2 regions of the Serpentinicella alkaliphila genome follow, and region 1 is predicted to be linked to the other one. Evidence: a T-box and tRNA genes for the amino acid it is inferred to sense, from the RefSeq annotation. Region 1 holds a T-box; the other holds one or more tRNA genes.

Region 1 (15,849 bases):
AAATAGCCACTGCATTCAGACCACAATCAATAGAATGCTGAATATCTTCAATTTTCCCTCTATTCCAACCAATTAAGCTAGCTGATAAATTCTTCTTAACTATTTCCTTAATTGTATCTTTCTCTTCATTGCCCATCGCAGGTATTCCAACTTCAATTTGTTCAATTCCTACTTCATTTAACATCTGTGCAATGTAAATCTTTTCTCCCTTTGAAAATACCACACCTGCAGTTTGCTCTCCATCTCTTAAAGTAGTATCCAGTAGCTTAGTTTTTTGCATTCTCTTTCCCTCCCTATTTAAAAAATCAGGTAGATTTTTATCTACCTGATTCATTTAGTTGATTTTTAATATAATATCAAATCTTTTAAAGTTCAGAAAGAGTTTTTTGAATTTTCTAAATTTTTACTTCTCCCTTAATAGCATACTTTTCCCTTGAACTATAATGAGTATGTAATAGATCATGGGCCTTATGACTATTCGGCTTATCTAAATAATCCTCGTACAGTTTTTTTATTAAAGGGTTTTCATGGGATTTTCTGAATAGTTTTAACTGATCTTCCTCATATAAGGCCTTTGCTCTTAGCACCCTTATATCCTTATCCATTTTTTCCTGAGCGCTTATATGTGGTTGACCACCGCCAGTAACACAGCCACCGCTACATCCCATTATCTCAATAAAATGGTATTCTTTTTTTCCTGAACGAATCATTTCTAACAGATTTGATGCATTACCAGTACCATGAGCAACTGCTACTTTTACATCTTTACCACCTAGATTTATCTCTGCTTCCTTGATACCCTCTATACCTCTAACCTCTGTAAACTCTAATTTCTCAACATCTGTACCTAGTACATCTACTAAAGTTCTTAAGGCAGCCTCCATTACCCCACCAGTAGAACCAAAAATTACTCCAGCCCCACTATATTCACCTAAATCTATGTCGAAATTCTCATCCTCTAATTTTAAGAAGTTTAATCTGGACTGTTTAATCATTTTTGCAAGCTCTCTAGTAGTTAAAACTGCATCTACATCTTTTAAACCATGAATTTGAAGCTCAGGTCTATTAGATTCTGCCTTCTTAGCAGTACATGGCATAATAGATACTACAAATATTTTACTAGGATCTATATTGTTTTTTTCTGCATAATATGACTTAACTATAGCACCCATCATTTGGTGTGGAGACTTACAGGTTGATAGATTTTCAAGAAAGTCAGGATAGTTATACTCACAATATCTTACCCACCCAGGAGAACAGGAAGTAATCATTGGAAGAGTTCCATTGTTTTCAAGCCTATTTAAAAACTCATGGCCTTCTTCCATAATAGTTAAATCCGCTGCATAATTAGTATCAAACACTTTATCAAATCCAAGTCTTTTTAAAGCAGCAACCATTTTCCCTGTTACTCTAGTTCCTATAGGTAATCCAAACTCCTCACCTAAAGCTGCTCTAACAGCCGGGGCCGTTTGAACTACCACGTGTACCTCAGGATCTTCAATAGCTGCCCAAACCCTATCTATATCTTCCTTTTCTGTTAATGCACCGACTGGACAGGCAACAATACATTGACCACAGTAAATACATGGGGTTTCATTTAAATTTTTATTAAATGCAGTTGAAACCTCAGTTTTAATCCCTCTATTTGTAAAATCAAGTATACCTACCTTTTGAACATCCCTACAAACATTTACACATCTTCCACATAAAATACATTTGCTTTTATCCCTAACAACAGCTTCTGATTTATCATCTATAATACTTGTAGTCATTCTATTTTCAAATGTCACATCTTTGATGTCTAGTTCTTCCACTAAGTTCTGCAGCTCACACTTTGTATTTCTATTACAAGTTAGACAATCTCTATTATGACTAGCTAATGCTAACTCCAATACTTCTCTTCTAGTTTGTCTTAAGTTTTGTGTATTTGTTCTAACAACCATTCCCTCTTGAACTGGTAGAACACAAGCAGTTTGAAGGGATTTAAAACCCTGAACTTCCACTAGACAGACACGACAGGCCCCTACCTCATTTATTCCCTTTAAATAGCAAAGAGTTGGAATATCTATATTTACAGTTTTTGCGGCTTCTAACACTGTGTAATTCTTCGGCACTTCTGTTTTTACATTATCAATTGTCAATGTTATCATTTCCATTACCATATTAAGTCCCCCCTACTAATATATAATATTATTCAAATTGTAGTTATATACAGAAAAACAACTACCGTACCCAATATATACAAACAGTATATATGTAGACCTAGTAGTTGTCAATTATTAGTAAATATAGAAGTAAACATCCATATACTTTATAATTCTTACTTTCTAGTTTTACTATATATATTTTAATACGACTATCTCTTATAAGTATATGTCAGAAAATTCTACATTCGTAACATGCACAAGTCGATTATCTAATAAATCTATCATTTGTTTCTCATGTCTTTCCTCTATTACTTGCTTATTAGGTAGTAGCATGGTAAAGGTACTGCCCACACCCAATTTGCTTTTCACAGCTATACTTCCATCTAATGCTTCTACAAAATTTTTAACTAGAGATAACCCAATACCTGCCCCTTCAGCCTGTCTTGATAAGGAATTGTCTACTTGTCCAAAACGCTCGAAGATTAACTCCAACTTACTTTCTGGAATACCTACTCCCTCATCTTCTATATCAACCTTTATATTGTCTATTGAAGAATGTACACTTACCTTTACTGCCTTTCCCTTAGGTGTAAACTTAATAGCATTAGATAGCAAGTTTAAGATTATTCGCTCATATTTTTCTTCATCTATTCCTATTATCTCCTGATCAACGGATGTTACAAATGTCAATTCTACTCCCTTTTGGTTGGCAAATTGATATACGGATTCAGTAATTGCTTTTGTAAGAAATACTATATCTATATTGTTTTTATTAATGTTAATAAGCCCTGCATTCGCTCTAGTAATATCAAGAAGGTTATTTACAAGTCTTAATTGTCTAAAGGTGTTCTGTCTAATTATTCTTATATATTTCTTAACTTTATCAGACATTTCATCGGCGTAGATAGAGTTAAGGGCCTGAACTGCTGTATTGATTACATTTATAGGAGTTCTTAATTCGTGAGATACTAAGGAAAGAAATTCATCCTTCATATCCATGGCTTTTTCTAGAGCTTCTCTTTTCTCACTCTCAGCCTGTATTAACATTTCCTGCTGCCTTCTCAACATTTGCTCTGTTCTTATTCGACTCAAAGCAATTGAAACATGCTCAGAAACATCTTTCAATAAAGCTATTTCGTCTTCATTAAAAATACCTTTTAATCTTGTACCAAAGGATAGAGTTCCTATTACTTTATTTCGACACATCAATGGGTGACATACTTGAGCCTTTAATCCAAAGGACCTTGCAATATCTAATCTGCTATCGGTGGATATTTGAATGTTTTCTGCAATTATTCTCTTACCAGTGCTTGCAACACAACCACAAATAGCAGTTTCAAAGTCAAGCCATTGCATATCTCTAATAGTCTCTTCAGGTATCCCCGAACATGAATTAATAAAAAGTTTTCCATAAACCTCGTCGATTAAATAATTAATGTATACATCACACTTAAGGAATTTCATAACCTTTATACAAAGCTCATCAATTATTTCTTGAGGATTAGTGCTTGCAAGAAGCTTATCTGTAACTTCATAAAGAATTTCTGCTTTGTCTTTTTCCCATTTCATTTTATTTTCAGCTTTCTTTCGTTCCGTAATATCCTGAATAAGGCAGGCAAATAGCCCTGATTTAGGTGAAAAAACCTTAAATAGAAAATAACTATCAAGCGGTTCAAAGTGCCTCTCGAAAGAAGTTGGAATACCCGTTGTTGCGACTAAATTAAAATCTTCAATAACATTAATTCTATTAGAACTCCAAAGTTCGAGGCTACTCTTACCCACAATATCTTCTCGTTTTAATCCAGTGATTGTCTCAAATGTTGGATTTACTGCTAAGTAACTATAGTCAATAGGTTTGTTCTCTTGATCATAAATAACTTTTCCTAAGAAAAAACCATCACTTGTAAACTCAAATAGTTCTCTGTACCTTTTTTCACTCTCACGCAATTTTTCCTCAGATTTTTTTTGCTGGATTAAGTCTGCTGCCTGCCTTGCTAGTAAATCAAATAGTCTCAATTCACGGTCTGAAGGCTGATGAGGTTTTCTCCAATGAGTAGATATCATGCCTAACATCTTACCGCTGCGTGAATATAATGGTGTGGACTGTACGGAATTAATACCCGTGTTAAGGTATATATCTAAATCTTCTGAACCCTTTATAAACTCACATTCATTAACATTTGGTACAATAATACGTCCTCCTCTTCGTAAGGACTCCCCACAGAAAGATCTAGCATCCTCAATATATACATACTCCCAAAACTTAGCTGCTTTTTCATTAAATCCTCTGAAAGCTAATAGTTCAAGTTTGTCATTATCCTCGTGTAGCATATGTATACTGGAAAAATCCGATTTCATTATTTGTATTGCTATATCCATAATTTTTTCAAACAGTATTTGAATATTATTTTCCCATATGAGTTCAGTGCTCATATTTTGTAAAAGTTTAATATAATCCAGCTCCTCCAGAAGCTGTAATTGACTCTCTTCCACCGACTCTTCCATCCTTATATTTCTCATATCGTCTCTCCTTTTTTATTCATTACTAATTCCATGTACTCATAAAAGAAAGATAATTTGAAAATATAAATACCAACCTTTTTTCAGCACATGGAATATACCCCTAAGACATCTTTTTTAAAACCCTCTTAACTACCACTCCATTAGATTTTCTGATTACTTGGCATAAAAATAGGATAGACAGTTTAAATTTAACTATCTATCCCTATATTATATCTTTAAAAGTCATGAGTCTATTTTTTATTTATATTTTCTCTACTTTAATGCCAGTCATATGCTCATTTAAGTTTTGTTGTTCTAGCTCAGCAACTTGAACACTATCTATAGATACGGCTAATGTTTCTTGCATTATATAATCTTTGTATTCATTAACTGCCCTCGTAACCTCTTCATCACCATTGAAAGCAATTTTGATTTGGTCGGTTACTTCAAATCCACTACTTTTTCTCATTTGTTGTACTTTAGACACAAACTCCCTAGCAAAGCCTTCGTTTACTAATTCCTCTGTTAAAGTAGTATCTAATATAACAAACAGGTTATTTTCCATTTCTACCATAAAGCCTTCCTTAGCAGAAATTGAAATCATTACATAGTCTTTTTGAACTTGTATTTTCTCACTATCTAATTCAACTTCTATAGTTTCTCCTGCCTCTAGCTTAGGTACTACTTCAGAAGCATCTAGTTGATTTAAAGCATTTCCAAGAAGCTTTATTTTACTTCCTAATATAGAACCAGCTACCTTAAAGTTTGGTTTTAAACTGAAATCCATAAAGTCTTTTAAATCTTTTTCGAAGTATACTTCTTTAATATTTAATTCCTCTTGAATTAAAGGTACTAAATCTGATATTAACTCCTCATATTTTCCATCAATAAGGATTTTTTTAAGTGGCTGTCTAACTTTAATTTTAGACTGAGCTCTAGCGGCCCTTCCTAATCCTACAAGATCCCTTACTAAATCCATTCTTTCCTCTATTTCAGCTTTGATTAACTCCCTATTGGCTTCAGGATAATCAGCTAAATGAACTGATTCTTCTCCTGTTAGCTTTTGGAATAAATCATCAGATATAAATGGAGCAAATGGTGCAACTAATTTAGTAACTCCTACTAGTACTTCATAGGTTGTGTTGTATACAGACTTTTTATCATCCGTTAAATCTGAAGCCCAGAATCTTCTTCTAGCCCTTCTAATATACCAGTTAGATAAGTCTTCATTAACAAAGTCTTGTATCTTTCTAACTGCCTTTGTTAAATCGAATATATTTAATTCTTTTTCTACTTCAACTAATAAGCTATTGTACTTAGATAAAATCCATTGATCAAGCTCTGGTCTTTCATTAAATGGAATAAAGAAGCTATTTGGATCAATATTATCTGTATTTGCGTACATAGTAAAGAATGTATATACATTTTGTAGGGTTGTAAAGAACTTACTTTGTACTTCCTTTAATCCCTCTATATCAAATTTTGTAGGTGTCCATGCTGGTGATACGTATAATAAATACCATCTTAAAGCATCTGCCCCATATTTATCAAATAACTCAAATGGATCTACAGTGTTTCCTTTAGATTTAGACATTTTTCTTCCGTCTTTATCTAAAATTAAATCATTCACTAATACGTTTTTGTATGGTGATTTACCCATAACAAATGTTGAAATAGCTAATAAGGAATAGAACCATCCTCTTGTTTGGTCAATACCTTCACAAATAAAATCCGCAGGGAATAATTTATCGAAACTATCCTTATTTTCAAATGGATAATGATGTTGTGCAAAAGGCATTGCCCCACTATCAAACCAACAGTCAATAACATCTGTAACTCTTGTCATAACACCTTCACAAGTATCACATTTTATTTTAATATCATCTACATATGGTCTATGCAGCTCTACAGTTTCATCTAATTTATCAACAGCCTTTTCGATTAATTCTTTTCTAGATCCTACTGATTGGGTATGGCCGCAGTCACATCTCCAAACATTCAATGGAGTTCCCCAATATCTACTTCTAGAAATAGCCCAATCGTTTAAGTTGTCTAGCCAGTTTCCAAATCTTTTTTCACCCACATAATCTGGATACCAGTTTACCGTATTGTTGTTTTCTATAAGCTTGTCTTTAAGTTTAGTCATTTCAATATACCAGCTTGGTTTTCCGTAATATAAAAGTGGAGTAGAACATCTCCAACAATGTGGATAGTTATGGTCCATTTTTTCCTTTTTAAATAGTTTTCCTTCTCCGTGTAACCATTTGATAATATCTACATCGCTATCAATTACAAAACGACCTTCCCATGGAGTAGCAGTATATTTTCCTTCTTCATTTACAGGTTGAAGTACTGGTAAGTCATATCTTCTTCCAACTTGGTAATCATCCTCACCAAAGGCTGGGGCCATATGAACTATACCCGTACCATCTCCTGTAGTAACAAATTCAGCATTTGTTACAAAGAAGGCTTTTTTATCTGGAGTAACGAATGGCATTAATTGCTCATACTCAACATACTCTAAGTCTTTTCCTTTTAATTCCTCTAAAACTTCAAATTCTTCACCAACAACTTTTTTAGCTAAATCTTTTGCTAGAATATATACTTTTCCGTCTTCTAATTTAACTTTTACATATGTTACTTCCGGATGAACTGCTAAAGCAACGTTCGATGCTAATGTCCAAGGAGTAGTTGTCCAAACTAGGAAATACTCATCCGCATCCTTTCTTTTAAAAGGAACAATTACTGTATTGGTCTTAATTTCCTTATATCCTTGAGAAACCTCATGGGATGCTAAACCAGTTCCACATCTAGGGCAGTAAGGAAGAATTTTATGACCCTCATAAATATATCCTTCTTTAAAGAACTTATCTAATATCCACCAAACTGATTCGATATAGTCGTTATCTAATGTAATATATGGATTATCTAAATCTATAGAGTAACCCATTCTTTCTGTCATTTCTCTCCATTGCTTTTCATAAGTAAATACAGATTCTCTACATCTGTCATTAAATGCAGCTATACCGTAGTTTTCGATATCTAACTTGCTTGCCAGCTTTAATTGCTTTTCTACTTCAATTTCAACTGGAAGACCATGAGTATCCCAACCAGCCTTTCTTTTAACCTGGTACCCCTTCATCGTCTTATAACGGCAAACAGAGTCCTTTAATGTTCTAGAAATAACATGATGAATTCCAGGTCTTCCATTTGCTGTAGGAGGTCCTTCATAGAATACAAATTGCTCTTTTCCTTCACGATTTTCAATACTTTTTTCAAGTATATTATTTTTATTCCACTTTTCTCCTATTGCATTTTCCCGTTCAGCTACAGGTAAATTTGATAAGGATTTAAATCCATCCATTATATTCATCCTTTCATTTTTTAAATTTTTAAATATAAAAAGTCCCTAAAGCAAATAATTACTTTAGGGACGAAATAATCGCGGTACCACCCTTTTTGCACAAAATGTGCCACTTAAAACAGTTAACGCATGTTATAACGTAAGAACTTACTTTTTTTCAGTTCTTAAACTCAAGGGTGATATTCATAAAAAACGTTACAATAATCTCTCAACCTAGGATTATCTCTCTGTAGTCAACGGACTTTTTACTACTTTCCCTATCATAGTATTATAGTTAATTTAATTTTTATTATCAAAGAAAATTATATAATTATATTTTAAACAATGTCAAGTAATTTATTAGTTTCTTAACTTGTATTTTCTTGACTGACACGAACATAAACAGTATAATAATACATAAATGTTTTTGTTATGGTATAATATAAACACGGGTAGCCCCTATCTACTATTTGTACAATAGCCAAAATCCGTCCGAAATATACTGAATATTTAAATTTATTTTAAAATTAAAAATATATTAAAGGAGCTTGATAATATGAGTGGAAAAAGCTTAACCTACAAAATACTTGAAAACCACCTTCTGTCTGGAAATCTTAAAACCGGTGAAGAAATCGAGATTAAAGTTGATCAAACATTAACTCAAGACTCTACTGGTACTATGGTTTATCTTCAATTAGAAGCAATGAATATTGATGAGATAAAAACTGATATTTCTGTTGCCTACGTTGACCATAATACGCTTCAAGCAGGGTTCGAAAATGCTGATGATCATGAATTCATTAAAACTGCTGCTGCAAAATATGGTATCGTTTACTCCAAGCCTGGGAATGGAATTTGTCATCAACTTCATTTGGAAAATTTCGGAAAACCCGGAGCTACCCTTATAGGCTCTGATAGTCATACCCCTACCGGCGGTGGTATCGGTATGATTGCCATCGGAACTGGTGGACTTGACGTTGCAATTGGTATGGCAAGTGGTAGCTACTTTGTAAAGGTACCTAAAATCGTTAATATTAAATTATCTGGTAAGCTTAACAAATGGGTATCAGCAAAAGATGTTATCCTTTATGTTCTACAAAAGCTTACAGTAAAGGGCGGAGTAGGCAAAATTATTGAATACTCTGGAGAAGGTGTTGAATCACTTTCTGTTACAGATAGAGCTACAATAACTAATATGGGTGCAGAGCTAGGGGCAACTACTTCAATTTTCCCTAGTGACAAATCAACATATGAATTTTTAAAGGCTCAAGGCCGCGAAGATGCTTGGCAGGAATTAAAGGCAGACAATGATGCAGTATATGATGAAGTAATTGAAATAGATCTATCAGATATTCCACCGCTTTTAGCTAAACCTCATAGTCCTGATGCAGTTGATTCAATTGTTCAACTTGAGGGTACTAAAGTAGACCAGGTTTTAATTGGAAGTTGTACTAACTCCTCATATAACGATTTAATGAAGGTTGCAGCTATATTAAAAGGTAATAAAGTTCATCCTGATGTAAGTCTAGGAATATCTCCAGGTTCAAGTAATATCCTTCAAATGCTTGCTGACAACGGAGCTTTAGGAGACATGATACAAGCCGGAGCAAGAATACTTGAATGTGCCTGTGGTCCTTGTATAGGTATGGGCCAAGCTCCAGCTACTGATGCAGTTTCCTTAAGAACATTTAATAGAAACTTCTACGGTAGAAGTGGAACTAATAGTGCAAGTGTATATTTAGCTAGTCCAGAGCTTGCTGCTATTGCTGCTATTAAAGGTACTATGGTTGACCCAAGAACTTTAGATACTAATATTGATATTAAAATAGAAGAGCCAGAAAAATATTATACTGATAAAAACTACTTTATCTTCCCTTCTGAAGAAGGTAAAAAATCTGTTGTTAAAATGGGACCAAACATTAAACCATTCCCTATCAATGGACCATTAACAGATACAGTTGAGGGTAAAATTGTTTTAAAAACTGGGGATAATATAACTACAGATGATATTATGCCATCAAATGCAGCATTACTACCATTTAGATCAAATATCCCTCATCTTTCTAAGTTCTGTTTCAGTACTATAGATGAAAACTTCTGGAAAAGATGTGAAGAAAATAATGGTGGTATAATTCTAGGGGCTGACAATTATGGTCAAGGCTCAAGCCGTGAGCATGCTGCTTTAGCACCACTTCACCTAGGAATTAAAGTAGTTATAACTAAAACCTTTGCAAGAATTCATAAGGCAAACCTAATTAATAGCGGTATTGTACCTTTAGAGCTTGTTAATGAGAAGGATTATGACGGACAAGATCAAATGGATGAGTTAGTAATTAATGACTTGGTTACTTCATTAAAAGAAGGTAAAAATATTAAAGTATATAACAAAACTAAAGATATAACTTTTGAAGTTAAATTCAATGGTTCTTCAAGAGACGTTGATATTTTACTTGCAGGTGGTAAATTAAATTACACTAAACAAGGATTGGAGGGTTAGTTATGAGTAATCCAGAAAAAATTACTGTAGTAGATGGAAAATTAAATGTTCCTAATCATCCAATAATTCCTTTTATTGAAGGTGACGGTACAGGTCCAGATATTTGGGCAGCTTCTGTAAGAGTTATAGATGCAGCTGTGGATAAAGCATACGCTGGAACTAAATCTATAGCATGGAAGGAAATACTTGCGGGCGAAAAGGCATTTAACCAAACAGGAGATTGGCTTCCTGAAGAGACTTTAGAAGCAGTTAGAGAAAATATAATTGCTATTAAAGGGCCTCTTACTACTCCTATCGGAGAGGGTATTAGATCTTTAAATGTTGCATTTAGACAAGAATTAGACCTATACGTATGTTTAAGACCAGTTAGATATTTTCCTGGGGTTCCTTCCCCGGTTAGACGTCCTGAATTGACAGATATCGTTGTTTTTAGAGAAAATACTGAAGATATCTATGCAGGAATTGAATATGCTAAAGGAACTGATGAAGTTAAAAAAGTAATAGGCTTTCTTCAAAATGAAATGGGAGTTAAGAAAATTAGATTCCCAGAAACTTCAGCTATTGGTATTAAACCAATTTCTGAAGAAGGAAGTAAACGTCTAATTAGAGCTGCCATTGAATATGCAATTACTGAAAATAGAAAAAGTGTTACTCTAGTTCATAAGGGTAATATTATGAAGTTTACTGAAGGCGGATTTAAGAAGTGGGGCTATGAATTAGCTGAAACTGAATTTGCCGATAAGACCTTTACTTGGAACCAATATGATCAAATTAAAGATGCTGAAGGAACAGCTGCAGCAGATGCAGCACAAAAACAAGAGGAGGCTTCTGGGAAAATTATTGTAAAAGACTCTATTGCAGATATATTTTTACAACAAATATTAACTAGACCAGATGAATTTGATGTAGTTGCTACTATGAATTTAAATGGTGACTATATATCAGATGCCTTAGCAGCTCAGGTAGGTGGAATTGGTATAGCACCTGGAGCAAACATTAATTATATGACAGGTCATGCAATTTTTGAAGCTACTCATGGTACCGCTCCTAAATATGCAGGTTTAGATAAGGTTAACCCTTCTTCGGTAATATTATCAGCTGAAATGATGCTTAGACATCTTGGCTGGAACGAAGCAGCAGATTTAATAATTAGCTCTATAGAAAAAACTATAGCTAATAAAACCGTAACTTATGATTTCGCAAGAATGATGGATGGAGCTACAGAACTTAAAACTTCTGAATTCGCAGATGCCTTAATAAAAAACCTATAATCAAAACAAAGAGAAACCATTTTAGGTTTCTCTTTAGTTTTGTTTTTATTTATTTATTTCTATTTAGCCTCCCATTATGAATACTCATCCTATTATCATTAGGAGAGTATTTCTGTATAAATCAAAATTTCTCTTTCATATTTACCTTTCATATTTATTGGTATGGAAAATATCGATAATAATATAATAATTAATTTAATAATAGATATTTATCGTTAATCAATAAATATTATGTTAAAATTGAATTGAAAAAACAAGCGAGGTGGTAGCCATTCTCAATAGCATATAGTAGCACTACAAGGTGGTAATTTAGACTACCACGCCAAACAAAAGTGTAACGACTAGCATTTGCTTCGATTTTGGTGCCATCTATAAAAAGAGCTTCAAGAGAGACCAAACCTTCCTTTTGGAGACGTCTCATGAACTGATAATATAAATCCTTAAGAATGTCCTTCGATAGTTTGTTATTGATGAAGTCATAGAAAGTATCGCGCTGTGGCCTTTCGCCTTGAGCAAGCCAAATGTAGGCAATGTCTCTAGCACACAACTCTACAATTCTATCTACTGCTCTTACACCGCTAAGAGCAGAATAGACTAATACAGAAAATAACATGATGGGGTTATTATAACCTTTTCGTCCCAATCTGTTGTACTGATTTAACAAACTAGAGAAATCTAGCTCTTTCATAATACGTTTCACTACGTGTACAGGATCATCTAATGGAACACCAATTTGGTATAAATTATAATTAATTCGGAGTTGCCCAAATTCAAAAAATTTGTTATAAAAATTATACATGTTTTTTGTTTTGCACGAATGTTGCAATAGCAAATCGAAATTAAGATGGGGGTCAGATACCATCTTTTTTTCGTGCAAAAATCCTCCTACAATGTATATTCGACATTTGCAGGAGGATTTCCTTTTTGAATTATAATTTTTTTGTTTTTTTAGCTAATTATTTCCCGACAGCCCCATATATTTCTCTTTATTTTTATTGTAAAATTTTGATTAAACAGGCTGAATTTATTTCTTTCTAGATTTTCCAATCACTTCTTTAATCCCTTCTAGGTCTTTCTTAGTAGCAAAGGGTTGCATATTCAATTGCATATCTATAATATTTTCATAATTTGACTTAAACTCATTTATTGCTTCAGTTACCTTATCAGTTAAATCAATAAATTCACTGGAGTTAAATAATTCTTTATATGCTTTCTCATTTAGTTTCCACCAGAATGTATAAAAGTCTTCAAAGGTGGTATCCTGTAATCCTTTTTCAATAAGACTTTGATATTTTTCAATAGTCTCTTCCATACAGTCATATCCAACTTTAAGTAATTTTTCATTAAATTCGATTAAACTATTATTGTAACTAATATAATTGTTTATGCTTTTTATTTGCATGTCATAAAGTTCATTATTTGTTATTACTTTTGGGAAAGCCATCATAGTTTTAATAGACTTTTTCCAATTCTCATTCCAGTAATTCATATATTTAAAAGCAGCATCTTTATCCCCGAGCATACTCTTAAATACAATACTTTGTAGTTCTTTACTGTTATTATAAAGTGACTGGTATAATTCTTCTGTACCCTTTATAAAAATTCTTTGTATTTGTAATGCCTCAGCAAAAATTTCTTGTATAGGTTTTGGTAAATAAGGTATGAAGTTTATAGATAGATATTTTATATACTCTTCTGTATTCTCTTGAAACATTTTTATATTTTCCGTACTTATATCTTTATAGCTTACATTTTCTAAAATGTTTTCATAAAATCTCTTTAAATTGCTGTATGCCTTTTCTGCCGTTACTAGTGTATTATTAATGTCAAAATAATCATTCTTCTCAACAAACTTAGAATAATTCTTCTTATAAATATCACTTACAGATTCGTACCAACTATTATACATATCTATATATGACCTAGATAAGCTATTATTTTGGTAGTACTCAACAAGTTTTTTCTGGTTATTAACCCACTGTCCTACAAAACTTTCTTGCATTTTTTCTTCTTTCATTTTTAATTCCCCCTAAATTGTTTTTCAGCCAACCTCTGTTCCCCATGTTTGAATAACCTAGTTTACAGTTGAAAAAATTAAAAATGCTGAAGTGTATACACCCCAACATTTTAATTTTTGTTGTTAAATATAATATATGAAATAAAAAACAATTTAGAACCTATTTTTCTGTATATTTTTCTATTACGTCACAAAATTCTCCTGAAGCCTTATTCAAATCATCGTTAAGAATTATATAATCGTATTCACCACTTTTAGCCTCCTCGAAGGCAACTCTTTCCATACGTTTTTCTATTTCTTCAGTTGTTTCTCCACGGTGAATTAATCTTTCCTTTAAGGTTTCTGTATTTGGTACTTTAATAAAAATTAATACAGCATCATCTTTAAAAATAGATTTAACCTTTGTGGCTCCCTTAACATCTAGATCCGTTATAATATGATATCCGTTTTCAACAGCGTATTGATAAGTCTTTAAATGAGTTCCATAGAAATCCCTTCCATGGACCTTTTCATACTCCAAAAATTCATCATTATCTATCATTTTTTGAAATGTTTCAATATCTGTGAAGTAGTATGGATTTCCCATACTTTCACCTGCACGCATTTGTCTTGTTGTGAAAGATGGTATAAATGTTATTTTTAAACCTTTATCTAAAGCTCTTTTAATTAGTGTATTTTTACCAGATCCAGCTGAACCAACCACTATAAATGCCTTACCTCGCTGATTAGTCTTTTTATCCTGGTCAAAATTTACAATAGTGCTCATCCAAAATCTCTCCTTTTATTTCACCAAAAAGTCTATGTCCTTTATTATAAGTATTCTAACACATATTGTAAACACATATATAGCCCTCTCATACTTTTTCTTTTATTTTTCTACATTTTTTATTCTTCTACTGACTCTAACTGAATTATTACCTCATAGTTTTCTCCAGTAAAAATGCTTTTTATTAAACCATATCTTACTGCGTAATAATTAACTGACTCACTTTCACCATCTATATTTCTTTCCCTAACCCTTATAGTTTCAAATGTTCCATAGGGCACTGTTAAGGGTTCATCTACAGCCTCTATTTCATAGGTCATCTCATCGTCTTCCCATGTATTACCTACTTCTATAGGGCTTCTTAAAATTGATTTACTTCTATTTCTCTGACCTACTTCCGTATAGTCTTCCTCGTCATAAACCTCTTCCTGAGCAAATATTAAAACAATTTCTGTATCGCTTATATCATAAACCTTAGCTATTGTTGTAGCTGCTGATTGTTCCATATGCTGAACTATATTATTATTTGTGTGAGCTACCCATGTTATTCTATCCGCATGGGCATAACCTTCCCCACTAAAACTTAAGCGTAAGCCAGGTTCCGTTAAAAAATAGTTACTTAGAGATAACCTCTCCTCTCCGTTAACATCCGGCTCCTCTGTATCACCATCTTGTACTTGTCCTGGACCTGGTTGCTCTCCAACCTGATCTCGTCCTCTAATGCCCCTATTATAAAAGAAAATACCCCCAACAATTAAAGCAATTATTAATAATATAATCCAATGCTGTCTTTTCATGTAAATACTCCCTTCATTTAATAAAAATAATTAATAGCTCTTACTAGTTTTACCCTTAATTTTAATCGAAAACACAATAAACGAAATTAAAGGTATAACAAAGAAGTTTGCAAAGCTTATATATGTATAGTAATTAAGAAAATCAAATAAAAGGTCTAAATCGGATACTAACCAAAATCCAATTGCATAAATTATTACACTTAATAAATATATTCTATACTTATGAGTTATACCCAAGTGCTTCAAGGTTAAAAGCAAAGCATAAAAGGTTATAACATATTTTAAAAACCATCCTCCTACTATTTGCAGCATAACAAACAACTCACCAAATTCATAAAATCTGGCATAGCTTATCATTTGTGTTTGGAGAAGTTTAGGGTATGGCATTTCGTATAGCCTAGTTATTTCAAAGGTTGAAATAGCACCTGTAATAGATACTATTTGCATTTGAATGACATAGATTAAACCTATTGCCCCATGTAGTACTAACTTACTTTTATCTTTTACTT
Region 2 (15,849 bases), 920 kb from region 1:
ATAGCAATAATTTTCGGAGGTAGATTTTTTTTGTATACTTTACTCACGCTTATTCCCCCTTTTAAATTTTAAAAACTGCCATTGTTTACTTTCTACCTTTTTAAAACTGTTTATTAGGCGTACTCTTAATGTAATAATATCTAAAAATCTTGTAAGTTTACCGTTTTCAGCAACAGAAATAGCACCCGTTTCCTCGGATACTATAACAACTATTGAATCGGATCTTTCTGTTATCCCTAAACCTGCCCTATGTCTAGTACCTAATTCTTTACTTAAATTAGGATTTTCTGTTAATGGCAAAAAGCATCCTGCAGCTAATATAGTCGTCTTTCTTATTACAAGTGCTCCATCGTGTAAAGGTGTGTTTGGCATAAATATATTAATCAATAATCCTCTAGAAACCCTACCACTGATTACAGTCCCAGTCTCTACTACTTCGTTAAGTCCCGTTTGCTTTTCAAGTACAATTAAAGCACCTATCTTTTGTCTTGATAAAGATGCTACTGCTTCAACAATTTCCTCAACAACCATATTCATTTCTTCATGCTCTATATCAATAATAGATTTTGTAAGAAATTTTGTTCTGCCTATATACTCTAATGCTCTTCTTAACTCTGGTTGAAAAACAATTAATAGGGCTATTAAACCAACGGTCATTGTATTTCTAAGAATCCAGTTTATTACGTACAACTGAAGCCATTCGCTTATTTGTGTAGCCAATAGTAATACTATTATACCCTTTATTAATTGCTCTGCTCTAGTTTCCCGAATCAACATATAAAGCTTATAGAATACAAATGCAACTATTGCTATATCTAAAATGTCCCTAATACGGATATTTAAAAAAATTCTCATCAAATCTTCCATCCAAACACCTCTTAAGTTAGAATATCAGTGAATATATATTTTATTTCAATAACAATTAAAAAAACCCTTCTAGGTTTTTTTATATTTAAAAAAGTCTATAACTTAGTATAAACTATATTTACAAATTATAGCAATTCAAAATTTATTAAAATTGTACATTTTATCTTCCTATACCCAATTATTTAGAACTACTGCTCATAAATCATCTTTTTTGTCATTCCACCATCTATTACTATATTAGTACCGTTAATAAAGCTATTTTCATCACTAGTTAAAAACAAACATGCAGAAGCAATATCCTCTGGTATTCCTACTCGTCCTGACAGGTGTAGCAGATGATCTGTTTCCGTTAATTTATTATAATCTTCAATTTCTATCCAGCCTGGACTAATGCAATTAACTCTTATTTTATCCTTTGATAGAGAGGCTGCAAAGGCATGAGTTAAAGATACTATTCCTCCCTTAGACGCTGCATATGCTTCACTATTTGGTTCAGACATAATTGCCCTGGTAGATGAAATGTTTACTATAGCACCACCACTTTTTCTCATTACTTTTGCTACTTCACGGGTACAGAGAAAAACGCTTCGAAGATTTGTATTTATAATATATTCCCATTCTTCTATCTCTAAACTATATGGTGAATTCCATTTGGAAATCCCTGCATTATTAATTAAAATATCTATTCGTCCAAACATTCTATCTACTTCAGAAACTAGATTTATAATATCATTAGGAATACTAACATCTGTTTTAATAAAAATACTCTCTCCACCATTTTTTATTATATTTCCCTCTACTTCTTTACCATTATTTTCATTTTTCTCTGCAATTATAACTTTTGCTCCAGCTTCCCCATATAACTGTGCGATTGACTTACCAATGCCCTTCCCACTGCCCGTTACAATTACGATCTTATCCCTAAACTTCATAAAATCCTCCTTAAAAACTATAGTAGGTATTTTCTTGTAATTCAAAACAACCATCTCTAATATTACTGCAATTACTATGGCTATTGTATATGCAACAATATCGCTCCAGAGAAACCCATAGCCTAAAACTAGTCCTCCGATTCTTGTATTTCTTATGGCATTAATCCACTCTCTTTGATATAACTGTGAAATTTCTATAATTATACAAAATACCCAAGCTATAATCCCAACTGCTTTTATGGGTTTATTTTTTAATATAAATCCCACAATAAAGAAAATTAATATAGCCCATAGACAATCTCCTAAATATAGGTTTAACTTATGGGGAAATATATGTGAATAGCTTCTGCTACCTAGTCCTAATATAATTACAATAGCTATTAATATCAAATATAGTAGTCTATTTCTTTTATACCCCATCTATACCCTATCTCCCAATTAAAATATTAAAATATTCATAATATCTCAAAAAATATACCTTAAATAAATATTGTACATAACACCTGAATAAAATATAAATTAATATTTTAATCACAAATCATAAAATCAAGCTATATTACTTAATAGTTTAGGGAAATATATATATAATATGACAATTAAATGCTATTATCTTTAAACAAATTATACCATTATTTATCGCTCTATATTAAAATATATTATATAATAAAATAGATGACTAGTAGAAACTAATCACCTTTCATTATTTACCCTATTTGCCATAATATCTACTAAAAATAATTATTAATATTAAGTAGAAAAATAATAGACTAGTGTCTCCCTTCTCGAACAAAGGCCCTTCTAATAACACTAGAGCAAGCAATATAAAGAAAAACAATAAACTTTTCTTGCTCTTTTTATGGGTATTAGTCATATTAGTACCCCCTTTAGTTAATTAGTTATTATATAATATTCATTTACCAAAATTATTGTGCCATGATTTTATGAATAGTATTGCATATTTATGCATTTGTGTTTATAATTATATAGTATATTAAACATTTATTTGGGAGGATTGTAATATGAGTAAAGAAAAAGTTGTTTTAGCTTATTCTGGCGGACTAGACACATCCGTTATATTAAAATGGTTAGAAAATACATATCAATATGAAGTAATCGCTGTATGTATAGATGTTGGACAAGGGGATGATTATAGCTCTGTAGAGGAAAAAGCTCTTAAGACAGGTGCTGTTAAAGCGTATGTTATAGATGCCAAGGAAGAATTTGTTTCAGATTATATTTTTCCTACATTAAAAGCTGGTGCAACATATGAAGATGATTATTTATTAGGTACTTCCTTTGCAAGACCATTAATAGCTCAAAAACTTGTAGAAATTGCTGAAAAAGAGGGCGCTGTTGCTATCTCACACGGAGCTACAGGTAAAGGTAATGACCAAGTTCGTTTCGAAGCAACTATAAAAGCATTAAATCCAAATTTAAAAATTATTGCTCCATGGAGAATATGGGACTTAAAATCAAGAGAAGATTGTATTGATTATGCAACACAAAACAATATTCCTATAACTGTAACTAAGAAGAATATATATAGCAGAGATCAAAATGTATGGCACTTAAGCCATGAGGGTGGAAACTTAGAAGATCCATGGAATGAGCATGATTCAGAAATATATCAACTTACTGTTCCACCAGAAAAAGCACCAGATAGCCCTACATATGTTGAAGTTGAATTCCTTAATGGAGTACCAGTAGCAGTAGATGGTGAAAAACTATCACCTTTAGCTATTGTAGAAACTCTAAACAAAGTTGCTGGAGCAAATGGTGTGGGTGTAATTGATATTGTTGAAAACCGTTTAGTAGGGATGAAATCAAGAGGGGTTTATGAAACTCCTGGTGGAACAGTATTGTTCCAAGCACACAGAAGCCTAGAGAAACTTACATTAGATAGGATGACAATGAGCTTTAAGAAAATTGTATCTGAAAATTACGGACAACTTGTATATGATGGTTTATGGTTTACACCTTTAAGAGAAGCTCTTGATCAGTTCGTAGATAGTCTTTCTCAGACTGTAACTGGTAAAGTAAGAGTTAAACTTTATAAAGGTAATTGTACAGTAGTTGGAGCTTCATCTCCATACTCATTATACAATGAAGAGTTTGTTACTTTTGGTGCAGACGAAGTATATAATCAAAAAGATGCAGAAGGATTTATTAATCTATTTGCACTTCCATTAAAAATTAGAGCAATTATGAATGAAAAAAATAAAAAATAAGAATTATAAAAACCTCTCATCAGCTAGATGAGAGGTTTTGCAAATTCTTCCCTTATTAAATTAGTCTACTCCTTTGGTATAAAATCCGGCACGGTTCCATTAACAGCTACTCTACCTGCAATTATACCGTGAACGGCCGCATCAGGAATAGCATTTGATCCAAGACGATTTGTTCCATGAACTCCACCTACAACCTCACCTGCAGCATAGAAACCAGGGATAATTTCACCCCAAATATCTTGAACTTCCGTTCTTTCATTTATTGTTAAGCCACCCATAGTATGATGAACAGACGGCCATTGTGGTATTGCATAGTAAGGGCCCTTATCTATTTTAAGCATTACACCCTTATCTATTTTCTTGTTAAATTCGGGATCTTTACCTGCCTCAACATAACTATTATGATTTTTAATAGTACTAACTAAAGTCTGAGCAGACATGCTTATGCTCTGTCCTTTGTACTGATGAGTATTTATAATACTAACTAACTCCTCTAGAGTACTAGCTTTAAATATTCTATCTGATTCTATTCCGCTAGATAATTGAGTTTCAGAAATAAAGCCACCTTTTTCAACAATTTCTTGACCGAATATTGAAAATGTTGGGAATCCCCCACTCTCCTGAGCAGCTCTAGAACAAACATCCCGTCGTTCACCCTCATTTACATATCTTTTACCATTAACGTCCACATACACAATACCTGAACTTGGTCCACTGAATGGTATTACGGCTGTTGCATCAAGTACACCATTATTTGGGTCAGCAAAAGGGTATAGCTGAATATATGACATCTGAGTTGTATTTGCACCTATCTCTTGTGCCATAATAATCCCTTCTCCAGTGGCACCCACATGATTAGTTGTTGGTATGTCCGCAGTTAAGCCTGGTACATGTTTAGAGCGCATCTCAACATTGCCTCCAAATCCACCAGTAGCAAGAATCACACCCTTGTTTGCTTTAACACTCATAAGCCCATCCTTTGTTTTAACTTTTATACCAATTACTCTTTGTTCACCTGTTGTCTCACGATAAATTTGCACCATTTCTGTATTTAGCATTACTGTTGTAGACGTATCTGCTAGTATTTTCTTTTGAACTGCTACTATATCAGCACCAATACCATTCTTCGTTGTGTAAGTACGATAACCATAATGACCACCAGGGCGTGTAATTGACTCTCTCACCTCTAAACCATTATCTAGCATTAAATTTAGAAAATATGGAGCTCCGTATACTAAGTTTTTAACTAACTTAGTATCATTCATATAGTCTCCACCTTTAATAGTATCTTCAATATGCTTCTGGGCACTATCCGGTGTTAGATTCAGTTTTTTATATAATTCATCTGCTATTTTACTTGTATACGATGCATATACCCCTCCGTTTATTTGGGAGTTCCCACCAAGAACAGGCATTTTGTCAATTAGTAACGTTTCGGCTCCTAAAGTTGAGGTCTCATAAGCAGCAGCTAATCCTGCAAATCCACCGCCTACTACTACTACATCATATGTTAAATCCCAAGTCTGAGGTAAATCTTTCGTACCCATTGGGGGACGACTATTAATACTATCACTTCCGTCAGCAACATTTTTAATGTTAAACTCACTTGATTGTCCACCTGCTTTTTCTATTGCTAAAGTTACTGCACTAATAATGGCTGAACTAGTCATTGTTGCGCCTGATATTGTATCAATACCGATAGATTGTTTTTCAATTATATTTTTGGGTATTTCTTTCAAAGCCACATCAGATACATTAGGTGTCTCAGAATGAGATACTACTTCCACAGCCTTAATCGAGGTATCGCTTAAAGTTACTTTTACTTTCATTGGCTTAAATCCATTAACTTCAACTATATATTCGCCTGCTTTCATCTTTGGACTACTAGTATTAGCACTATTCGTATTTTGATTAGAACAAGCAGCTAACGAAATTATAAGTAGAATGGTAATCAGTATGGACATCAATTTAATCTCTCTTTTCATAGAGACTATACCTCCTAATATTATTTAGAGTATCAACTAAATATTTAAAAACAAAGGTTGGGTAACCGTTAAATCCCTATGGGTCATAAATATATACTTTAGCAAGCATATTTTAACCACTTCCTGTTTGTTAATTTTTTATCTATGTTCTACACTATATACTTATGTTATTATTTTACATTTATTCCATGTTAAGTTATAAATACGACATAATCTCAAGATAATAATTAAGTTTTACAATACTAAAATTATTTCACCATAAAAAAAACCATAGATTAAATAATCTATGGTTTTTTTATGGTGCGGGTGGAGGGACTTGAACCCCCACGGTCGCCCGCTAGATCCTAAGTCTAGTGCGTCTGCCAATTCCGCCACACCCGCATATATATAATTAAAATGGTGGAGGGAGAAGGATTCGAACCTTCGAAATCGTCGATAACAGATTTACAGTCTGCCCCCTTTGGCCACTCGGGAATCCCTCCATTTTTTATGGAGCTGGCGATAGGAATCGAACCTACAACCTGCTGATTACAAGTCAGCTGCTCTACCTTTGAGCCACGCCAGCGTGTTTAATGTTACTTCTTTTGTTTTTTTAATGGCGACCCGGAAGGGGCTCGAACCCTCGACCTCCAGCGTGACAGGCTGGCATTCTAACCAAACTGAACTACCGGGCCATTATTCAGTAATAAAATATTAAGCTAAGATTTTATCTTAGCTTTGTTTTGGTGGGCGCAACAGGACTTGAACCTGTGACCCCCTGCTTGTAAGGCAGGTGCTCTCCCAGCTGAGCTATGCGCCCATATTTGGTGACCCCTAGGGGAATCGAACCCCTGTTACCGCCGTGAAAGGGCGGTGTCTTGACCGCTTGACCAAGGGGCCATATTTAAACCGCAACGACCTACTCTCCCAGGCGGCTGCCCGCCAAGTACCATCGGCGCTGAAGGGCTTAACTTCTGTGTTCGGTATGGGAACAGGTGTGACCCCTTCGCTATTGTCACGATTTATTGAGAGTGTTCTCTCAAAACTACAAGTGAGATTTTAAAGCTTTCATCTTTTTTGGTCAAGCCCTCGACCTATTAGTATCGGTCAGCTTAATGCATTACTGCACTTACACCTCCGACCTATCTACCAGATAGTCTCTCTGGGGTCTTACCCCTTTCGGGTGGGAAATCTTATCTTGAGGGGGGCTTCGTGCTTAGATGCCTTCAGCACTTATCCCTTCCGTACTTAGCTACCCAGCTGTGCTCCTGGCGGAACAACTGGTGCACCAGCGGTACGTCCATCCCGGTCCTCTCGTACTAAGGACAGCTCCTCTCAAATTTCCTGCGCCCGCGACGGATAGGGACCGAACTGTCTCACGACGTTCTGAACCCAAACTCGCGTACCACTTTAATGGGCGAACGAATGTACCAACCCTTGGGACCTACTTGACCCCAGGATGTGATGAGCCGACATCGAGGTGCCAAACCTCCCCGTCGATGTGGACTCTTGGGGGAGATAAGCCTGTTATCCCCGGGGTAGCTTTTATCCGTTGAGCGATGGCCCTTCCACTCGGTGCCGGATCACTAAGTCCGACTTTCGTCCTTGCTCGACCTGTTTGTCTCGCAATCAAGCTCCCTTCTGCCTTTACACTCTTCGCACGATTTCCGACCGTCTTTGCCGAGTAACTTTGAGCGCCTCCGTTACTCTTTAGGAGGCGACCGCCCCAGTCAAACTGCCCACCTGACAGTGTCCCAAAACCAGATCATGGCTCATGGTTAGAACTTCAATAATACAAGAGTGGTATCCCAACGTCGACTCCTCCAAGACTGGCGTCCTAGTATCTTAGTCTCCCACCTATTCTGTACATGTAGTATCAAAATCCAATGTCAAGTTGCAGTAAAGCTCCACGGGGTCTTTCCGTCCTGTCGCGGGTAACCAAAGATCTTCACTGGTATTACAATTTCACCGGGTGCATTGTTGAGACAAACGTCCAAATCGTTACGCCTTTCGTGCGGGTCGGAACTTACCCGACAAGGAATTTCGCTACCTTAGGACCGTTATAGTTACGGCCGCCGTTTACTGGGGCTTAAGTTCTGTGCTTCGAGCTTAACCCTAACACTTCCCCTTAACCTTCCAAAGACCGGGCAGGCGTCGGCCCCTATACGTCGTCTTTCGACTTAGCAGAGACCTATGTTTTTGCTAAACAGTCGCTTGGACCTATTCTCTGCGGCCGGGTTATGCTTACGGCGCGAAGCCTTCACACATCCCGGCACTTAAGACCTTCTCCCGAAGTTACGGGGTCATTTTGCCGAGTTCCTTAACAATGCTTCTCCCGTTCGTCTTAGGATTCTCTCCTCGCCTACCTGTGTCGGTTTGCGGTACGGCACCTTAAATCTCGATAGAGGCTTTTCTCGACAGTTTGGATTCAGTCACTTCGCTACTTATTTTTCGCTCCCCATCACATCTCGGGATCTATGAAAAAGCGGATTTGCCTGCCTTTTCTCCCTACCTGCTTAGACGCACTCAACCAACGGTGCGCTTGACCTATCCTCCTGTGTCCCCCCTTCTCTCAAACGATTCTTGGTGGTACAGGAATTTCAACCTGTTGTCCATCACCTACGCCACTTGGCCTCGGCTTAGGTCCCGACTTACCCTGAGCGGACGAACCTTCCTCAGGAAACCTTAGGCTTTCGACGGGCAGGATTCTCACCTGCCTCTCGCTACTCATGCCAACATTCTCACTTCTATGCAGTCCACTACTCCTTCCGGTATAGCTTCTACCCACATAGAACGCTCGCCTACCATGTATTTCTACATCCATAGCTTCGGTGATACGTTTGAGCCCCGGACATTTTCGGCGCAGGATCACTCGACCAGTGAGCTATTACGCACTCTTTAAATGTATGGTCGCTTCTAAGCCAACATCCTGGTTGTCTATGCAATCCCACATCCTTTTCCACTTAACGTATACTTTGGGACCTTAGCTGATGGTCTGGGCTCTTTCCCTCTTGACCACGGATCTTATCACTCGTAGTCTGACTCCCGATCTTAAGTTTACGGCATTCGGAGTTTGATAGACTTTGGTAACCGGTGAAGGCCTGGGTCATTCAGTGCTCTACCTCCGTAACTCATTTAATCGAGGCTAGCCCTAAAGCTATTTCGGCGAGAACCAGCTATCTCCGAGCTCGATTGGAATTTCACCTCTACCCACAGGTCATCCAGTGACTTTTCAACGTCAATTGGTTCGGACCTCCACGAAATTTTACTTCCGCTTCATCCTGCCCATGGGTAGGTCGCTCGGTTTCGGGTCTATGACATGCAACTTTCGCCCTATTAAGACTCGCTTTCGCTTCGGCTCCGGACCTTTAGTCCTTAACCTTGCTACATATCATAACTCGTTGGCCCGTTCTACAAAAAGTACGCGGTCACACTTTAACGTGCTCCCACACTTGTAAGCAAAGGGTTTCAGGTTCTATTTCACTCCCCCCGGGGTTCTTTTCACCTTTCCCTCACGGTACTATGCGCTATCGGTCACCAGGTAGTATTTAGCCTTGGGGGTGGTCCCCCTGCTTCCCACAGGGTTTCACGTGTCCCGTGGTACTCTGGATCATAGCTTAGAGTCTTCTCGTTTCGTATACGGGGCTTTTACCCTCTTTGGCCTGACTTTCCAGTCATCTTCTACTACGATACCTCTCCTTTTTTGCTATGTCCTCAACCCCGAAAGTAAACTTTCGGTTTGGGCTTATCCCTTTTCGCTCGCCACTACTTAGGGAATCGATTTTTCTTTCTACTCCTCAGGGTACTTAGATGTTTCAGTTCCCCTGGTATCCCCTCTACTAGCTATTTATTCACTAGCAGATACTTGAATATTACTTCAAGTGGGACCCCATTCGGACATCTACGGATCTTTGCCTGCTTGCGGCTCCCGTAGCTTTTCATGACTTACCACGTCCTTCTTCGGCTCCTGGTGCCAAGTCATCCTCCCTTTGCCCTTACTAGCTTGACCTTTAAAAGATGCTTGTAAATTTCTTTACTTAACTTTATTTCTCACTTTGCAGTTTTCAAAGAACACTTGTTCTTCCTGCCTTTTGGCCGGAATACTATATTACCATCTTTTTATCTTCATGTCAATTGGTACTTGATGGCATTTGTTTGGTGGGCTCAAGTGGACTCGAACCACCGACCTCACGCTTATCAGGCGTGCGCTCTAACCACCTGAGCTATGAGCCCAATTTTTATCTTTTGTTATTGAAAGACAAAGTCTCTCAAAACTAAACAGTATAGAAGCTTTTCTCCTTAGAAAGGAGGTGATCCAGCCGCACCTTCCGATACGGCTACCTTGTTACGACTTCACCCCAGTCATCGACTTCACCTTCGACAGCTCTCTCCATTTCTGGTTAAGTAGCTGGCTTCGGGTGCTTCCGACTCCCATGGTGTGACGGGCGGTGTGTACAAGACCCGGGAACGCATTCACCGCGACATTCTGATTCGCGATTACTAGCAACTCCAGCTTCATGTGGGCGAGTTTCAGCCCACAATCCGAACTGGGACCGACTTTATGGGATTTGCTTAAGATCACTCTCTTGCTGCCCTTTGTATCGGCCATTGTAGCACGTGTGTAGCCCTGAACATAAGGGGCATGATGATTTGACGTCATCCCCACCTTCCTCCGAGTTATCCCCGGCAGTCTCTCTAGAGTGCCCACCCTAAGTGCTGGCAACTAAAGATAAGGGTTGCGCTCGTTGCGGGACTTAACCCAACATCTCACGACACGAGCTGACGACAACCATGCACCACCTGTCACTTCAGTCTCCGAAGAGAAGGAACCGGTTAAGGTTCTGTCTAAAGGATGTCAAGTCCAGGTAAGGTTCTTCGCGTTGCTTCGAATTAAACCACATGCTCCGCTGCTTGTGCGGGTCCCCGTCAATTCCTTTGAGTTTCACTCTTGCGAGCGTACTCCCCAGGCGGAGTGCTTAATGCGTTAGCTCCGGCACTGAAGGTCTCCCTCCAACACCTAGCACTCATCGTTTACGGCGTGGACTACCAGGGTATCTAATCCTGTTTGCTCCCCACGCTTTCGTGCCTCAGCGTCAGTTACAGTCCAGAGAGTCGCCTTCGCCACTGGTGTTCCTCCTAATATCTACGCATTTCACCGCTACACTAGGAATTCCACTCTCCTCTCCTGCACTCAAGCCAAACAGTTTCAAAGGCTTACTACGGTTGAGCCGTAGCCTTTCACCCCTGACTTGTTTGGCCGCCTACGCACCCTTTACGCCCAGTGATTCCGGATAACGCTTGCCCCCTACGTATTACCGCGGCTGCTGGCACGTAGTTAGCCGGGGCTTCCTCCTAAGGTACCGTCATTATCTTCCCTTAGGACAGAGCTTTACGACCCGAAGGCCTTCTTCGCTCACGCGGCGTTGCTGCATCAGGGTTTCCCCCATTGTGCAATATTCCCCACTGCTGCCTCCCGTAGGAGTCTGGACCGTGTCTCAGTTCCAGTGTGGCCGGTCACCCTCTCAGGTCGGCTACTGATCATCGTCTTGGTAAGCCATTACCTTACCAACTAACTAATCAGACGCGGGCCCATCCTATGCCGAAGTTCTTTGACCATTTAGGGATGCCCCTAATCGGCTTTATGCGGTATTAGCACTGGTTTCCCAATGTTATCCCCCTGCATAGGGTAGGTTGCCCACGCGTTACTCACCCGTCCGCCGCTAGGATTTGGAAGCAAGCTTCCTCCTCCTCGCTCGACTTGCATGTGTTAGGCACGCCGCCAGCGTTCATCCTGAGCCAGGATCAAACTCTTAATTAAAAATTTCTGGGTTGCATCTTTTTGATGCTTTTTTTCTTGCTGGCTTTCTATACTGTTTAGTTTTCAAAGACCTTTTTTATCTGCCGCTTTTGGCGACTTATCTAATATATCATTTTTGATTTCTTATGTCAATTCTTATTGCTTGGTAATAATTTGAAATAATTATTTGCAATAAATGGTGCCCAGAGGCGGAATCGAACCACCGACACGGAGATTTTCAGTCTCCTGCTCTACCGACTGAGCTATCTGGGCATATATATACCATTAAATAATGAAGTTATATGGTGGGCCTTCAGGGACTCGAACCCCGGACCTGCCGGTTATGAGCCGGATGCTCTGACCAACTGAGCTAAAGGCCCTCACTAAAAAATGGTCCGGGTGGAGAGATTCGAACTCCCGACCCCATGGTCCCAAACCATGTGCGCTACCAAACTGCGCTACACCCGGATAATAATGGCGGAGAAGGCGGGATTCGAACCCGCGCGCCGCATACACGACCTAACGGTTTAGCAAACCGTCCTCTTCAGCCTACTTGAGTACTTCTCCATTATTGGCGGAGAGGGTGGGATTCGAACCCACGGCCCCTTTCGGAGTCACTGGTTTTCAAGACCAGCTCCTTAAACCGCTCGGACACCTCTCCTAAATGGTGATCCATCCGCGACTCGAACGCGGGACACCCTGATTAAAAGTCAGGTGCTCTACCGACTGAGCTAATGGATCACTTATATGGCTGGGATATCAGGACTCGAACCTGAGAATGACGGAGTCAAAGTCCGTTGCCTTACCGACTTGGCTATATCCCAACATTGAAATTTATAACATGGCGTGCCCACAGGGATTCGAACCCCGGACACACGGCTTAGAAGGCCGTTGCTCTATCCAGCTGAGCTATGGGCACATGTATATATTATTGGAGCGGGTGAAGGGAATCGAACCCTCGCGGTCAGCTTGGAAGGCTGAAGTTCTACCACTGAACTACACCCGCATATATGGAGCTGGCGATAGGAATCGAACCTACAACCTGCTGATTACAAGTCAGCTGCTCTACCGTTGAGCCACGCCAGCATTAATATATTTTCTAATTTAGTTTTAAAATGGCGATCCGGAAGGGGCTCGAACCCTCGACCTCCAGCGTGACAGGCTGGCATTCTAACCAACTGAACTACCGGACCACTTGTTTAAAATATGGTGGGCGCAACAGGACTTGAACCTGTGACCCCCTGCTTGTAAGGCAGGTGCTCTCCCAGCTGAGCTATGCGCCCATATTTGGTGACCCCTAGGGGAATCGAACCCCTGTTACCGCCGTGAAAGGGCGGTGTCTTGACCGCTTGACCAAGGGGCCTAGTTTATGGTTGCGGGGGCAGGACTTGAACCTACGACCTTCGGGTTATGAGCCCGACGAGCTGCCAACTGCTCCACCCCGCGATATTGCAATCACCTAAATCTCCGATTTAGTGTGAGTGTAATACTATAGCCGAGTTTCATATTTAAAACTGGTGCCGAGGACCGGAATCGAACCGGTACGATCTTGAAGGACCGCAGGATTTTAAGTCCTGTGCGTCTGCCAGTTCCGCCACCTCGGCATATAAATGGCTCCAAAGAGAGGGCTCGAACCTCCAACCTACCGGTTAACAGCCGGTTGCTCCACCATTGAGCTACTTTGGAACATCTAAACCGCAACGACCTACTCTCCCAGGCGGCTGCCCGCCAAGTACCATCGGCGCTGAAGGGCTTAACTTCTGTGTTCGGTATGGGAACAGGTGTGACCCCTTCGCTATTGTCACGATTTATTGAGAGTGTTCTCTCAAAACTACAAGTGAGATTTTAAAGCTTTCATCTTTTTTGGTCAAGCCCTCGACCTATTAGTATCGGTCAGCTTAATGCATTACTGCACTTACACCTCCGACCTATCTACCAGATAGTCTCTCTGGGGTCTTACCCCTTTCGGGTGGGAAATCTTATCTTGAGGGGGCTTCGTGCTTAGATGCCTTCAAAGACTTATCCCTTCCGTACTTAGCTACCCAGTGTGCTCCTGGCGGAACAACTGGTGCACCGGTACGTCCATCCCGGTCCTCTCGTACTAAGGACAAACTCCTCTCAAATTTCCTGCGCCCGCGACGGATAGGACCGAACTGTCTCACGACGTTCTGAACCCGACTCGCGTACCACTTTAATGGGCGAATGGCCCAACCCTTGGGACCTACTTCACCCCAGGATGTGATGAGCCGACATCGAGGTCCAAACCTCCCCGTCGATGTGGACTCTTGGGGGAGATAAGCCTGTTATCCCCGGGGTAGCTTTTATCCGTTGAGCGATGGCCCTTCCACTCGGTGCCGGATCACTAAGTCCGACTTTCGTCCTTGCTCGACCTGTTTGTCTCGCAATCAAGCTCCCTTCTGCCTTTACACTCTTCGCACGATTTCCGACCGTCTTTGAGGAACCTTTGAGCGCCTCCGTTACTCTTTAGGAGGCGACCGCCCCAGTCAAACTGCCCACCTGACAGTGTCCCAAAACCAGATCATGGCTCATGGTTAGAACTTCAATAATACAAGAGTGGTATCCCAACGTCGACTCCTCCAAGACTGGCGTCCTAGTATCTTAGTCTCCCACCTATTCTGTACATGTAGTATCAAAATCCAATGTCAAGTTGCAGTAAAGCTCCACGGGGTCTTTCCGTCCTGTCGCGGGTAACCAAAGATCTTCACTGGTATTACAATTTCACCGGGTGCATTGTTGAGACAAACGTCCAAATCGTTACGCCTTTCGTGCGGGTCGGAACTTACCCGACAAGGAATTTCGCTACCTTAGGACCGTTATAGTTACGGCCGCCGTTTACTGGGGCTTAAGTTCTGTGCTTCGAGCTTAACCCTAACACTTCCCCTTAACCTTCCAAAGACCGGGCAGGCGTCGGCCCTATACGTCGTCTTTCGACTTAGCAGAGACCTATGTTTTTGCTAAACAGTCGCTTGGACCTATTCTCTGCGGCCGGGTTATGCTTACGGCGCGAAGCCTTCACACATCCCGACCCCTTCTCCTTCTCCCGAAGTTACGGGGTCATTTTGCCGAGTTCCTTAACAATGCTTCTCCCGTTCGTCTTAGGATTCTCTCCTCGCCTACCTGTGTCGGTTTGCGGTACGGGCACCTTAAATCTCGATAGAGGCTTTTCTCGACAGTTTGGATTCAGTCACTTCGCTACTTATTTTTCGCTCCCCATCACATCTCGGGATCTATGAAAAAGCGGATTTGCCTGCCTTTTCTCCCTACCTGCTTAGACGCACTCAACCAACGGTGCGCTTGACCTATCCTCCTGTGTCCCCCCTTCTCTCAAACGATTCTTGGTGGTACAGGAATTTCAACCTGTTGTCCATCACCTACGCCACTTGGCCTCGGCTTAGGTCCCGACTTACCCTGAGCGGACGAACCTTCCTCAGGAAACCTTAGGCTTTCGACGGGCAGGATTCTCACCTGCCTCTCGCTACTCATGCCAACATTCTCACTTCTATGCAGTCCACTACTCCTTCCGGTATAGCTTCTACCCACATAGAACGCTCGCCTACCATGTATTTCTACATCCATAGCTTCGGTGATACGTTTGAGCCCCGGACATTTTCGGCGCAGGATCACTCGACCAGTGAGCTATTACGCACTCTTTAAATGTATGGCTGCTTCTAAGCCAACATCCTGGTTGTCTATGCAATCCCACATCCTTTTCCACTTAACGTATACTTTGGGACCTTAGCTGATGGTCTGGGCTCTTTCCCTCTTGACCACGGATCTTATCACTCGTAGTCTGACTCCCGATCTTAAGTTTACGGCATTCGGAGTTTGATAGACTTTGGTAACCGGTGAAGGCCCCTAGGTCATTCAGTGCTCTACCTCCGTAACTCATTTAATCGAGGCTAGCCCTAAAGCTATTTCGGCGAGAACCAGCTATCTCCGAGCTCGATTGGAATTTCACCTCTACCCACAGGTCATCCAGTGACTTTTCAACGTCAATTGGTTCGGACCTCCACGAAATTTTACTTCCGCTTCATCCTGCC

The links. The T-box of region 1 lies ahead of ileS (isoleucine--tRNA ligase). A T-box ahead of a tRNA ligase gene usually reads a tRNA of that ligase, here a tRNA-Ile.
Region 2: it encodes a tRNA-Ile, which carries the amino acid that the T-box ahead of ileS (isoleucine--tRNA ligase) is inferred to sense. The anticodon was not compared.

What each region holds. Positions count from the first base shown of each region.
Region 1 is NZ_CP058648.1:447,138-462,986, forward strand. It holds gene nifV (homocitrate synthase) at 1-280, opposite strand, end outside; gene HZR23_RS02360 (NADH-dependent [FeFe] hydrogenase, group A6) at 396-2,162, opposite strand; gene HZR23_RS02365 (sensor histidine kinase) at 2,364-4,667, opposite strand; gene ileS (isoleucine--tRNA ligase) at 4,912-8,013, opposite strand; T-box leader at 8,076-8,286, opposite strand; gene HZR23_RS02375 (aconitate hydratase) at 8,549-10,489, shown strand; gene icd (NADP-dependent isocitrate dehydrogenase) at 10,492-11,760, shown strand; partial or broken gene HZR23_RS02385 (transposase) at 12,200-12,622, opposite strand; gene HZR23_RS02390 (poly(R)-hydroxyalkanoic acid synthase subunit PhaE) at 12,785-13,777, opposite strand; gene gmk (guanylate kinase) at 13,938-14,543, opposite strand; gene HZR23_RS02400 (hypothetical protein) at 14,663-15,340, opposite strand; gene HZR23_RS02405 (GerAB/ArcD/ProY family transporter) at 15,371-15,849, opposite strand, start outside.
Region 2 is NZ_CP058648.1:1,371,363-1,387,211, reverse strand. It holds gene HZR23_RS07140 (CdaR family protein) at 1-47, opposite strand, end outside; gene cdaA (diadenylate cyclase CdaA) at 40-867, opposite strand; gene HZR23_RS07130 (glucose 1-dehydrogenase) at 1,056-2,219, opposite strand; gene HZR23_RS07125 (hypothetical protein) at 2,509-2,670, opposite strand; gene HZR23_RS07120 (argininosuccinate synthase) at 2,819-4,027, shown strand; gene HZR23_RS07115 (flavocytochrome c) at 4,093-6,012, opposite strand; tRNA gene HZR23_RS07110 (tRNA-Leu) at 6,311-6,393, opposite strand; tRNA gene HZR23_RS07105 (tRNA-Tyr) at 6,410-6,494, opposite strand; tRNA gene HZR23_RS07100 (tRNA-Thr) at 6,503-6,577, opposite strand; tRNA gene HZR23_RS07095 (tRNA-Asp) at 6,609-6,686, opposite strand; tRNA gene HZR23_RS07090 (tRNA-Val) at 6,736-6,811, opposite strand; tRNA gene HZR23_RS07085 (tRNA-Glu) at 6,817-6,891, opposite strand; rRNA gene rrf (5S ribosomal RNA) at 6,898-7,014, opposite strand; rRNA gene HZR23_RS07075 (23S ribosomal RNA) at 7,069-10,000, opposite strand; tRNA gene HZR23_RS07070 (tRNA-Ile) at 10,148-10,224, opposite strand; rRNA gene HZR23_RS07065 (16S ribosomal RNA) at 10,295-11,809, opposite strand; tRNA gene HZR23_RS07060 (tRNA-Phe) at 11,986-12,061, opposite strand; tRNA gene HZR23_RS07055 (tRNA-Ile) at 12,092-12,168, opposite strand; tRNA gene HZR23_RS07050 (tRNA-Pro) at 12,180-12,256, opposite strand; tRNA gene HZR23_RS07045 (tRNA-Ser) at 12,264-12,355, opposite strand; tRNA gene HZR23_RS07040 (tRNA-Ser) at 12,361-12,449, opposite strand; tRNA gene HZR23_RS07035 (tRNA-Lys) at 12,454-12,529, opposite strand; tRNA gene HZR23_RS07030 (tRNA-Gln) at 12,537-12,612, opposite strand; tRNA gene HZR23_RS07025 (tRNA-Arg) at 12,631-12,707, opposite strand; tRNA gene HZR23_RS07020 (tRNA-Gly) at 12,721-12,794, opposite strand; tRNA gene HZR23_RS07015 (tRNA-Thr) at 12,800-12,874, opposite strand; tRNA gene HZR23_RS07010 (tRNA-Asp) at 12,905-12,981, opposite strand; tRNA gene HZR23_RS07005 (tRNA-Val) at 12,996-13,071, opposite strand; tRNA gene HZR23_RS07000 (tRNA-Glu) at 13,077-13,151, opposite strand; tRNA gene HZR23_RS06995 (tRNA-Met) at 13,159-13,234, opposite strand; tRNA gene HZR23_RS06990 (tRNA-Leu) at 13,304-13,392, opposite strand; tRNA gene HZR23_RS06985 (tRNA-Asn) at 13,400-13,474, opposite strand; rRNA gene rrf (5S ribosomal RNA) at 13,481-13,597, opposite strand; rRNA gene HZR23_RS06975 (23S ribosomal RNA) at 13,652-15,849, opposite strand, start outside.